Regions from separate parts of the Desulfovibrio biadhensis genome, predicted to be linked through region 1. Evidence: predicted binding sites of a transcription regulator. Region 1 holds the regulator's gene; the other holds the start of a gene.
The links. Region 1 encodes sigma-54, which starts transcription at its own class of promoters, with help from an activator protein. Its sites were predicted from a motif close to CTGGCACGGNNNNTGCTT; they were not measured.
Positions count from the first base shown of each region.

Region 2: flgF (flagellar basal-body rod protein FlgF) is a predicted target of sigma-54. The motif match lies at 2,725-2,742, and genes of this name have one in related genera.

Region 1 is NZ_AP042477.1:4,378,077-4,384,000, reverse strand. It holds gene ACZ5EH_RS19035 (KdsC family phosphatase) at 1-320, shown strand, start outside; gene lptC (LPS export ABC transporter periplasmic protein LptC) at 324-932, shown strand; gene ACZ5EH_RS19025 (LptA/OstA family protein) at 929-1,450, shown strand; gene lptB (LPS export ABC transporter ATP-binding protein) at 1,508-2,239, shown strand; gene rpoN (RNA polymerase factor sigma-54) at 2,533-3,954, shown strand; gene hpf (ribosome hibernation-promoting factor, HPF/YfiA family) at 4,003-4,563, shown strand; gene ACZ5EH_RS19005 (PTS sugar transporter subunit IIA) at 4,568-5,017, shown strand; gene rapZ (RNase adapter RapZ) at 5,088-5,924, shown strand, end outside.
Region 2 is NZ_AP042477.1:1,981,682-1,987,605, reverse strand. It holds gene ACZ5EH_RS08700 (flagellin N-terminal helical domain-containing protein) at 1-690, shown strand, start outside; gene ACZ5EH_RS08695 (sigma 54-interacting transcriptional regulator) at 934-2,511, opposite strand; gene flgF (flagellar basal-body rod protein FlgF) at 2,772-3,551, shown strand; gene flgG (flagellar basal-body rod protein FlgG) at 3,582-4,364, shown strand; gene flgA (flagellar basal body P-ring formation chaperone FlgA) at 4,394-5,413, shown strand; gene ACZ5EH_RS08675 (flagellar basal body L-ring protein FlgH) at 5,433-5,924, shown strand, end outside.

The sequences.
Region 1 (5,924 bases):
TGGAAACACGCGCACGGGAACTGGAAATCGTCGAGTATTTTGCTGGTCATGTGAAAAAGCGCGCCATTCTTGAAGATATTTCCCGTCGTCGGGAGATTGGCTTTGATGAAATGGCGTATCTTGGTGATGACTGGGTGGACATTACGCCGTTGAGTCTGGTGGGCCTTCCCATGGCCGTGGCCAACGCGCAGCCGGAACTGGCGCGCAAAGCGATATGGACCTCTTATGCTTCCGGCGGGCGTGGAGCTGTTCGCGAGGCTATACGTTTTTTGCTCTTGGCACAGGGAAAACTTCCTAAAATGCTTGAAGATTGGAGCTGATACGTGCGCAAGGCCGTTTTTATCGCACTACTGCTGCTTCTCATTGGCCTTGGCGGGCTGTGGTATTGGTGGGTGCAGAATCAAGCAGCCAAACATCTTGCCGAAACCGCCAAGCGTGTTGCCGACGTCGACCTGCAAGCGGACCTTGATGTTGATTTATCGTTGAAGGGCATTACCCTTTCCCAAGGGGAAAAGGGGGAGATGCACTGGCAATTGACAGCTAAAGAAGCCAATTACGTTCAAGAAGAGGGCATGGTCGAAGTCACCGATCCGATTATTAGCTATCGCATTGGAAAAAATGAAGAAATGCTCACTGTGGAGGCGCCTAAAGGCGCTATCCGCCAGCAAGAGCAGTGGGCCCGGCTTTGGCCGAAGGTGCACGCCACGTATGAGCAAAATGTCCTTTCCGCCGCAGAATTGATCTATGATGGCGAAAGCAGAACCATTTCTCTGACCGGGGGCGTGACACTGGCTGGTCCTCAATTTGTTTGCAAAGCGTCACAATTGCGTTATCAATTGCAGCAGGACATGATTGTTGTGGAAAAAGGCGTGGAAGCCACCGTGTACGTTGACGCTGACTTCCTCCCAGAGCAAGGAGAATCCGTAAAGTGAGTTGTGCCAAGCTGATACAGGGGGCCATCGCCTCCATGCTCATATCTCTGTGTTGCGTAACCTTTGCCATTGCGGCCACGGTTCCTGTGGACATCCAAGCCGACACAATGCGCTACAGCCCCTCCGGCAAGGAAGTAGTCTTTGAGGGGAATGTGCATGTCACACGCCAGGATGTCGCCATCAGAGCAGCAACCATCACCATCCACCTGTCGGGTAAGGCGGAGAGTGGTCCTGGTGTGGCAGCCATGGACCCGGGCGCCATTCAGAAAATCGTTGCGACAGGGGGCGTACGTATCGATTATCAGGGCAAGGTCGGCACATGCGCCACTGCGACCTATAACGTTCGCACGGGCATGCTGGTGATGGAAGGCAATCCAGCCCTTGAAGATGGCAAAAACCGTATCCAAGGGCTTGTCATCAAATTCAATCTTAAAGAAAATCGCAGCGAAGTCGTAGGCGGCAAAGGAACGCGTGTCAAAGCCACGTTCCAGGCCCCTGAAGACCTCAAAGCGCCCTAGCCATTCTGCCGCCATGCTTTTATTCATGCAAAACAATAACTCGGGGCGGAGTCTTGGATGAGCGGAACCACCGGTCTCACCGCCACGGGCTTGTGCAAGCGTTATGGCAAGCGAGAGGTTGTCAGAGATGTGGCGCTTTCCCTGCAACAGGGCGAAATTGTAGGCCTTTTGGGTCCTAATGGTGCAGGGAAGACGACCACGTTTCACATGCTGGTGGGAATTCTGGAGCCCAACCAGGGCGAAGTCCGTCTGGATGGCGCCCCTATAACTCGCTGGCCCTTGCACGAGCGGGCCAATCACGGCATCAGCTATTTGCCCCAGGAAAGTTCGGTTTTCAAAAAACTGAGCGTCTTGCAAAACCTTGAACTGATACTTCAATACACGGGTCTCTCCCGCAAAGAGCAACGGCAGCGTTCAGCAGATTTGCTTCAGGAGCTTGGTATTTCACACCTTGCCGGACAAAAGGCGCTGCACCTTTCCGGTGGTGAGCGCAGGAGGCTGGAAATCGCACGCGCGCTGATCCGTAAGCCTCGCTTCATGCTGCTGGATGAACCATTTGCCGGAATCGACCCTTTGGCTGTAGATGATATTCAAATGATTATAGGTGGGCTGCGTGAGAAGGGCATAGGTGTTTTGATTTCAGACCATAATGTGCGAGAAACTCTCAATATTTGTGACAGAGCTTCACTGGTGTTTGAAGGAAGGGTGATATTGGACGGTGCTCCGGAAGCCATTGTGGCGGATGACCGAGCCCGTAGAGTATACCTGGGCGAAGGCTTCAGTCTCTGATGCCGAATATTGTTGCTCCACCATCTGGAACGGTGTTTCTTTTCTAATCAGCTTATATTTTTAATCTTTTTGTATCTGTTCCGCTTCGGGGAACATGTGATGCGTGTTGCAAGCATGGGCCGGATATGGCACATAAGTTGTTACACCAAATCGCATGTACTGGGCGAAACAGGGATTTGACTTTGAGGCCCGTTCGTTGCATGAAGCCGCCTTCAGCGCAAAACCGTTGGGGGGCGGAATAGGGCGGTTTTTGTTGGTTTAACCCTTATACTCGCCGAAAACGGCATTTGCCTATGGCTCTCGAACTCAGACAACAGCTCAAGCTCACACAGCAACTCGTCATGACGCCCCAGTTGCAGCAGGCGATCAAGCTGCTGCAACTTTCCCGTCTCGAATTGTTGGACACAGTGCAACAAGAGCTGATGGAAAACCCTTTCCTCGAAGAACATTACGAGGACGAGGGGAGAGAGAAGGCCGTTTCGGAAGAGATTCGTCCAGATGCGCCGTCGTCCAGCCAGGAAGAAATCATCCGCAATGCCGACTGGGAAGACTACCTTGGAGAATTTTCAAGTAGCTCCCGTCAAATGCAAATGCGTGAGTCGGAATCTCCTGAAGATCAGCTTTCCCTTGAAGGACGCTACGCAGTAAGACCCTCCCTTGACGGTCATCTCGAGTGGCAATTACGGCTTTCTGATCTGAGTGAAAAAGAGAAAGAAATCGGCGAAGTTGTCATCGGGAACCTGGACACAAACGGGTATCTTCAGGCCTCTGCGGAAGATATTGCGGCAATGTCGAACGCCGATCCCGAAGTTGTGGAAAAAGTCATCCTTGAGATGCAAACTTTTGATCCTGTAGGTGTTGCCGCACGCACCCCTCAGGAATGCCTTTTGGTACAACTCCATTCCTTCGGTATGGATGATGATCCCGTTCTTGTGGAGTTGGTTAAAGAACATCTCGAAGATCTGGAAAAAAAGCGCTACAAACCTCTGTGCCGTAAGTTTAAAATCAGCATGGAGGACATAAAAAATTATCTGGAACAGTTGCAACAGCTCAATCCCATGCCAGGGGCGAGCTTTGGCACTGGTGAACCGTTTTACGTAAGCCCGGATGTGTACGTATATAGATTTGGCGACGATTTCCATATCCTTCTCAATGAAGACGGACTGCCAAAGCTCCAGCTTAATTCTTATTATATGGACAACTTGCAAGGTCCTTCCAAAGACAAGGACTACATGCAGGAAAAAATGCGTTCCGCCATGTGGCTGATGAAAAGCCTTTATCAGCGCCAGCGGACGCTTTATAAAGTAACAGAGAGCATAGTAAAGTATCAGCGTGAGTTCTTTGAACAAGGCGTCACCCGGCTCAAGCCTCTGATACTTAAAGATGTTGCCGAGGACATTGGCATGCACGAATCCACGGTGAGCCGGATCACGACAAGCAAGTACGTGGCTACTCCCCATGGTATTTTCGAGCTCAAGTTTTTCTTTAACAGTGGACTGGGGATGGATGATGGCAGCCAGGTGGGTTCTGAAAGTGTCAAGGCCACCATCAAGCAGCTCATAGGGGAAGAAAACCCCAAAAAACCTTTGAGCGACGAACGCATTGCCGAAATCCTCAAAGACAAGCTGCAGGTCAACATTGCCCGCCGTACCGTTGCAAAATACCGAACCGCTTTGAATATCGAGTCGTCTTCCAAGCGCAAGGAAGCCTTTTAAGTCCGCCATCCACAGGTAGCGAGATTATGAGACCAAGGAGGATATAGTATGAACATCAACTTTTTCTTCAAACAATTCGAACCGTCTGAGCATCTTAAGAAGTATGCTCGCAGACGTTTTGAGAAAATACTGAAATTTTTGAGCAACCAGGAGCAGATCACTGAAGTGAACGTGACTATGCTCGTTGACAAATTTCGGCACAAAGCAGAGGTCGTCATCACCTCCGGGCAGTTGCACATTACTGCCAACGAGGAATCCGAAGACATGTATTCCACCATTGACCTGGTTCTGGACAAGGTTGAAGCGCAACTGCGCAAAGTCCGGGAAAAGAGCAAGGATCATCGTCGGGGCAAAGGTGGCGGAAAAACTCCCCAGCCTGTCCGGATGGAATATATTTCCTTTTCCGAAGGCGAAGGGGGGCAACGTGAACGGACTATCGTCTCCCGCGACGACTACGAGCCCAAGCCAATGAATGTTGACGAAGCCGCCATGCAGCTCGACAACCTTAATTATGAGTTTCTGGTGTTCCTCAATGCTGAGACCGAACGAGTGAACGTCATTTATCGCCGCAAGAACAACGATTTCGGCCTCATTGATCCGGGGTTTTAGTCTCATGAAATTAGGGGATTATCTGGACAAAGAACTGGTGCTGCCTGATCTGAAGGCCAAGACGAAATCTGAAGTCCTGGCTGAGCTTGTGGAACCCATAGGGCATAAAATCCCAGGGTTTGATACGGAAAAAGCACACAAGGTTCTGCTGGAACGGGAATATCTCGGCACTACTGGTATCGGCGATGGCGTGGCCATTCCCCACGGCAAGCTGGAGAGCCTCGATGATATCATTCTTGTGGTAGGACGCAGCCCAGAGGGTGTGGACTTCGAAGCTCTTGATTTCAAACTGTGCAATGTTTTTTTCCTGGTGCTGGCGCCCGAACAGGTCGCCGGCATCCATCTTCGCATCCTGGCGCATATCTCCAGGCTGCTCAAGGATGAGTCCTTCCGGGCATCATTCATGGCCTGTGAGGATAAAGATACGCTCTGGGATTTGCTCTCGCAGACCTAACCAAAATCAAGGCTGTCGCTTCTGCGGCAGCCTTTTTTTATTACCATTGCAGAGAAGAGGGGAATGTCTCGTGCACGCCTATCCGCTGCTCATTGTCACCGGGCTTTCCGGCGCTGGTAAAAGTACGGCCTTGAACGTCTTTGAAGATCTCGGCTTCTTCACCGTGGACGGGGTTCCGGCAAGCATGGCGCCCAAGCTTGTTGGGCTGTTTTCCGGGCAAGATAATCTTGATGTGAAGGGCCTTGTTCTCGGTGTTGATGTGCGCCACAGAAAATATCTGGGCGACTGGAACCAGGCGCTTGAAGAAATTGAAGCCCATGGCGCCAAGCCACAAATAGTTTTTGTGGAGGCGCGTACAGAAGTTCTTGTCCGTCGCTACGCTACCACCAGACGCCCGCACCCTATGGAAGGAACAGATTTAGGGTTGGAGCAGGCTATTGAGTTTGAACGCGATCTTCTGTTGCCCCTGCGACGTAAAGCCGCACTTGTGCTGGACACCTCGCTATACTCTATCCACGATCTTCGCCGTGCCATTCAGGAAAAATGGAGCAGCCTGGAAGCGCCTTCCACTGGTATGCGCATTCATATCGTTACTTTTGGCTTCAAGTACGCCCCACCTTCGGAAGCGGATTTGGTTTTTGATTTGCGTTTTTTACCCAACCCTTATTTCGAGGATAGTCTTCGTGAATTGAGCGGCAAGGATCCAGAAGTTGCATCCTATGTGCTCGATGGGGAGCCGGGTAAGGAATTTTTGCGTAAATTCTTGGATTTTTTGCATTACGTGCTGCCACTTTATCAAGTTGAAGGTCGCTACCGACTGACCCTGGGCATTGGTTGTACTGGCGGGCGCCATCGTTCTGTCGCTGTTGCCGAAAAGGTTTTTGCCTCCATAAAGCAGAAAGGGTAC
Region 2 (5,924 bases), 2.4 Mb from region 1:
GGTGTTCGTAACGCCAACGACGCCATTTCCCTGATTCAGACGGCTGACGGCGCCCTGGGCGTCATCGACGAAAAGCTGATCCGCATGAAGGAACTGGCGCAACAGGCAGCCACCGGTACTTACACCTCTGATCAACGTATGATCATCGACTCCGAGTACCAGGCAATGGCTTCGGAAATCACCCGTATCGCCAACGCTACCGACTTCAACGGCATCTACCTGCTGAACGGTAACCTCTCCAGTGGCACACACAGTGGCTCCACCATCGTCTCTACCGGTAAGCTGAAGGTCCACTTCGGTACTGCCAACGACTCGGCGGAAGACTACTACTACATCCAGATCGACACAGCCACGTCTTCGGCCCTCGGCCTCGGGCTTGCTGCGGGTAACTCCATCTCCACGCAGCAGCTTGCGCAGGAATCCCTGGTCAAGATCCAGAACGCCATCGTTTCCAAGGATAAGATCAGAGCCAACCTGGGCGCCTTGCAGAACCGGCTGGAAAACACCATCACCAACCTGGAAATCCAGTCTGAGAACCTGCAGGCTGCTGAATCCCGCATCTCGGACGTTGACGTATCCCTCGAGATGACCGAATTCGTGCGGCAACAGATTCTCACCCAGTCCGCTGTGGCCATGCTCTCGCAGGCCAACTCACTGCCTCGTATGGCAATGCAGCTCCTGGGCGGTTAATAAACGGAATCGTCACGGTTCTCAAAACGTCTCTCTCAGGCCGGGTCGCGGCGGCGACCCGGCCTTTTTCTATGCAAACAAAAAGACCGCGACATCGTGCCGCGGCCTTTTCAGAGTGTGTGGAGATCTGCAGCGGGTGGGGAGGCCCGTCGCAAGACATGTCTTCAATATGAGGCAACAATCCCGCCCGAAGCTGCTTACAGGCGCAAGAGCAATGGAAACGCGCCTGTTCGCTACAGGGCGTTAGTGCCCGTTTTTGGTCGCGCGTAATTTGGCGCGTTCTTCGGCGATGACGCCCTCAAGCTTGTATTTTCGTACGCGATAGCCCATCTGCCGCTGGGTTATTCCCAAATCGCGGGCGCCCTTGTGTTGTATCCAGTCGTTACGCCGCAGCGCGGCAATGATCTCGTTGCGCTCCATATCCTGCAGGGTCGGACCGTTGCCGGCCTGCTCTCCCTGCACCAGGGCAACATCGCCATCTTTGCGGTCGCCGGAGAGATAGGGAAGGATCATGCCCGTATCGATACGGGAGCCTTCGACCATGATGACCAGGCGTTCCACCAGGTTTTCCATCTCGCGCACGTTGCCGGGCCAGTTATAGTTGGCCAGGGTCTTCAACGCACCCGGGGTAAAGGAAAGCGTGCGCCCGTACTCTCGTGAAACCTTTTGCAGAAAATGGTTCAGCAGCCTGATCACATCATCCTTGCGCTCACGCAGGGAAGGCACGTTGATGGGGAACACGTTGAGCCTGTAATACAGGTCAGGGCGAAAGCGCTCCTGCTCCACCAGCTCGGCAAGATTCCGGTTTGTGGCGGTGAGGATACGTACGTCCACCCGCCGGGTGCGGTTGTCGCCCAGACGCTCAAATTCCTTGTCCTGCAGAACACGCAGCAGCTTGGCCTGGACGCCCATGGGCAGCTCGCCGATCTCATCCAGAAAGATGGTGCCGCCGTCCGCATCTTCGAAACGGCCCGACCGTGAAGCGGCAGCACCCGTAAAAGCCCCCCGCTCGTAGCCGAATAGTTCGCTCTCAAGCAGATTTTCGGGGATGGAGGCGCAGTTGACCTTTACAAAGGGGTGCGACTTGCGCTCCGAAAGATCGTGAATCATGTTGGCGATCAAGGTCTTGCCGACCCCGGACTCGCCCAGGAGCAACACTGTGGCCTTGGTGGGGGCCACCTTTTCAATCTGGCGCTGGACCTCCAGCATTGGCGGACTCAACCCGACAATGAACGGACCGCTCCCGGTCTTGGAAAGTTTGGAGCGCAGGGAAACGTTCTCTCTGCGCAGCACTTCCTCGCGCTGGCGCACCTGCTCGTTGATGCTGATGAACTGGGCGATGAGGGTCGCCACAACGCGCAAAAAGCTGATGTCCTCTTCGAAATCCACGTTGTCTTCGAAGAGTCTGTCCACGTTGAGCACGCCAATGGCCTCATTATGCAGCATGATGGGCACACCGATGAAGGACACGCGTCCTTTCTCAATCTTGCGTGCGCCGGTTTTGTCCAGAAAAAGGGGCTCGCGTCTGATATCGGGCACGTAGTATGGCTGTGCGCTCTGAAAGATGCGCCCGGTCACGCCCTCATCCATCTTATAGACGCCCCGCGCCGACTCTTCGCTCGTCAGCCCGCAGGAAGCGCTGATGACCAATTCCCCGCTCTCCCGGTCCATAAGCGTGATTGTGGCGCGCTCCATGCTCAGGGTCTCAGAAAGAATACGCAACACGGCGCGCAAGGCTGAGTCAAGATCCAGGGCCTTGTCGAAAATCTGGCTGATCGCCAGCAGCGCTTCGAGTTCCAGTTTATGTATTGTATCTGACATGGGGTATGTTTTTGCAAAGACAATGCCGTGAACACGATCTGCCCACTTCGTTGTTTTTGCACCGCTAACTATTTGTTTTTACGAAAATTCCTTCTTCAAGCATTCTCAATACCCAGCACAGAGATTTCACACAGTTTTCTAAATTTGGCAATATTTGAAATTTCGTTTTTACATTTTTGCATTTCTCTGGTCTGAAAACCATCCCACAAAATCTTGGCAAGGCTCTTGCATCCCCTTTGGCCAAAGGGAGGCACCGCCTTATGCAAGATAGTATGTATTCCGCGATGTTCGGTGCAATGTGCCAGGAACACCGCCTCGACATCATCGCCAACAATTTGGCGAACGTGAACACGACAGGCTACAAGCAGGATCGTGTATCCTTTGAAGACACCATGATCCAGTACGCCCACGAAAAGATCATGCAGCCTGTTCAGAGCTTGCAGGACAAGGAATTGTTCCCGCGCCCGCTGCACATGTCAAAGGTCCGTCTCGCCCAGGAGCAAGTGGACTTCACCCAGGGTCCCTTGAAACCGACAGGCGGTCCGCTGGACCTGGCCATAAGCGGCGACGGCTTCTTCAAGGTGCGCACCGAAGTGGGTGATTTCTTCAGCCGCAACGGCAACTTCCAGGTCGGTCCCGACGGCACGTTGGTCACCAATCAGGGGTTCCCCGTGCTCGCTGGAGGCGCTCCCGTCGTTCTCCCGCAAGGAGCCAAGATCACAGTTGATCCAAGCGGTCAAATTTTTGCTGATCAGGAACTTCTTGGCCAGCTCGACATCTCAACTGTCGATGATCTCACGGCCATGAAAAAGTACGGCGCAAATCTCTACACAATTGACGAAGAAACCGACGCGGCTGAAGTCCCGGCTGATGCTGCCCAGGTAGCCCAAGGATACCTGGAAGCGCCCAACGTCAACGTGGTGGAGGAAATGGTCAATATGATCGAAACACATCGGGCTTTTGAAGCCTATCAGAAGATCATAACCAACACCAGAGAAGTGGATCAAAAAGCAACAACGCAGGTCGGTAAGACAACATAGACCCGCATACTATTTCGGAGGTTCCTGATTATGATGCGTTCGCTTTGGACAGCGGCCACAGGAATGATCGCGCAGCAGCTCAATATCGACACGATCTCCAACAACCTGGCCAACGTCAATACCATCGGCTTTAAAAAGAGCCGCGCCGAATTCGAAGACCTCATGTACCAGAGCATGAAGGTAGCCGGCGGTCTCACCCAGGACGGCCGGGTCATACCCACGGGTATCGAGGTCGGTATGGGTGTTCGCCCTACCACGGTGCACAAATTCTTCAGCCAGGGCGACTATCAGAATACAGGCAACGCCCTTGATTTGGCCATTGAAGGCGACGGCTTCTTCCAGGTGGATGTCAACGGAGAGCTTGCCTACACCCGCGCCGGCTCCTTCAAGCTCAACAATGATGGCACCGTGGTCAACGCCAACGGCTACGTCCTGCAGCCAGAATTCGCCGTACCCGAAGGCACCTCCAACATTGTGGTTTCGGAAAACGGACACATGGCTGCCCTGGATGAAAACGGCGAGGAACTGGGCGCCGTGGATCTTCCTATTTACACATTCATCAACCCTGCGGGGCTGAAAAGCGCTGGCCGTAACCTTTATTACCAGAGCGAAGCCTCTGGCGATCCTGTGGAAAACGTGCCCGGCGACGACAATTCCGGCACCATCTCACAGGGTTACCTGGAAATGAGCAACGTGGAAATCGTGGATGAAATGGTCAACATGATCGTGGGGCAGCGCGCCTACGAAGCAAACTCCAAGGCCATCACCACTTCGGACTCCATGCTCGGTATTGCCAACCAGCTCAAGCGTTAAACGCCGTCCGGCTCCTGGAGGTAACAAAAATGTCGCATCATCTTCCCCCACTCCGCACAGTGGCCAAACGCCTCATCCCCTCGGCGTTGGTTTTCCTCGCGTTGCTGCTGGCTGCATCCCAGGTTTTCGTCGCCACCGCCAAAGGCAGCGAAACAGGGTGGCGGCTGCAAATACTCGACGCCGCCGTCGTGCAGGGGACTGTTGTGCGTTTGGGAGAAATCGCACGCCCTCTGGGAGGTATGGACGAGCTTACCTGGCACAAGATGGCCACTCTGGAGCTCTGGCCCGCGCCCGAAAGGCGTCTGCGCCCCATGAGTATTTCCAAAGTGAAGCTGCAGGCGGCCCTGGAAAAGCACCTCGGAGATAACGTCCACAGGTGTATCCTGCCCAGTAGCATCGTCATCCAGCGCGGCGGCGGGCTTGTTTTTGAAGAGGCCCTCAAGAATGAAATCGTCAATACTCTGACAGCCACTGCCGCCTCATTAGGGGGCGAAGCCGAATTTCGCGATTTTCGCCTGCCGGAATTTCTTTTTTTGCGCGACCCCGCCAACACAGTGAAAGTGGAATGTGTAGGGGCCGAGCTGACGGCCGGGCGCGTATCGCTCCGGCTCCGTGAACTGGCCATGGATGGCAGCCTGCAACGCACCGCCACCTGCAGCGTTTTCATGGACCTCTGGCGCAAAGTGCCCGTCGCCATGCGCCCTCTTAACCGTGGAGACGCCATCTCCAAGAGCAGTGTGGGCTGGGCACGCAAGAACGCTGCGTATCTGCGCAGCGACATCTGGGACGGCAAGGGCGGCCCGTGGCGGATTCGCACCACAACCGGCAAGGATGAAGTCATTTACACCGCCGACCTCGAACCACTGCCCCTGGTCACCCGTGGTGATCTGGTGACCATGGTCTACCAAGGTCAAAACGTTCGTCTGGAGGTTCCTGCAGAGGCCCTGGGTGAAGGCGGCTACAATCAGAGCATTCCGGTACGCAACATGCAAAGCCAGGTGCAGGTCTACGCCCGTGTCGTAGACGGCAAGACCGTTCAGGTTTTCTAACCATCAAGGAGACGCGGCCATGCAACGCCCACTCATAATTTTAGCCCTCGCAGCCATGACGGCCATGCCTATGGTCGGTTGCGTTCAGCGGCCCCACAATGCCGAGACCCTGCCCGTCATGAGTCCCGAGCCTGTAGACATGGCCGAGGCCGACGAGCAGTACAACCCGGGCTCGCTTTACAACCCCGGCAGCGCCGAGGAGCTTTTCTCCGACAACCGCGCCCGCCGACTGGGTGACATTGTCGTGGTCAACATTGTGGAGACCTCCAGCGGTACACACACCGCCAATACCGACACCGAACGCAAAAGTTCCATCGACATGAGTGTCTCCAGCTTCTTTGGCAAGGAAAGCGTTGGTATCGACCCCATCGGCGGCGCCAACATCTTCGGCCTGATGCAGGACCCCACAACAGGGGCCATAGTCGCGACCACAAGCGACAACAAGTTTGAAGGCACAGGCAGCACGGACCGCGGCTCGAATGTCAAAGCCACCGTGGGCTCCCGCGTTGTC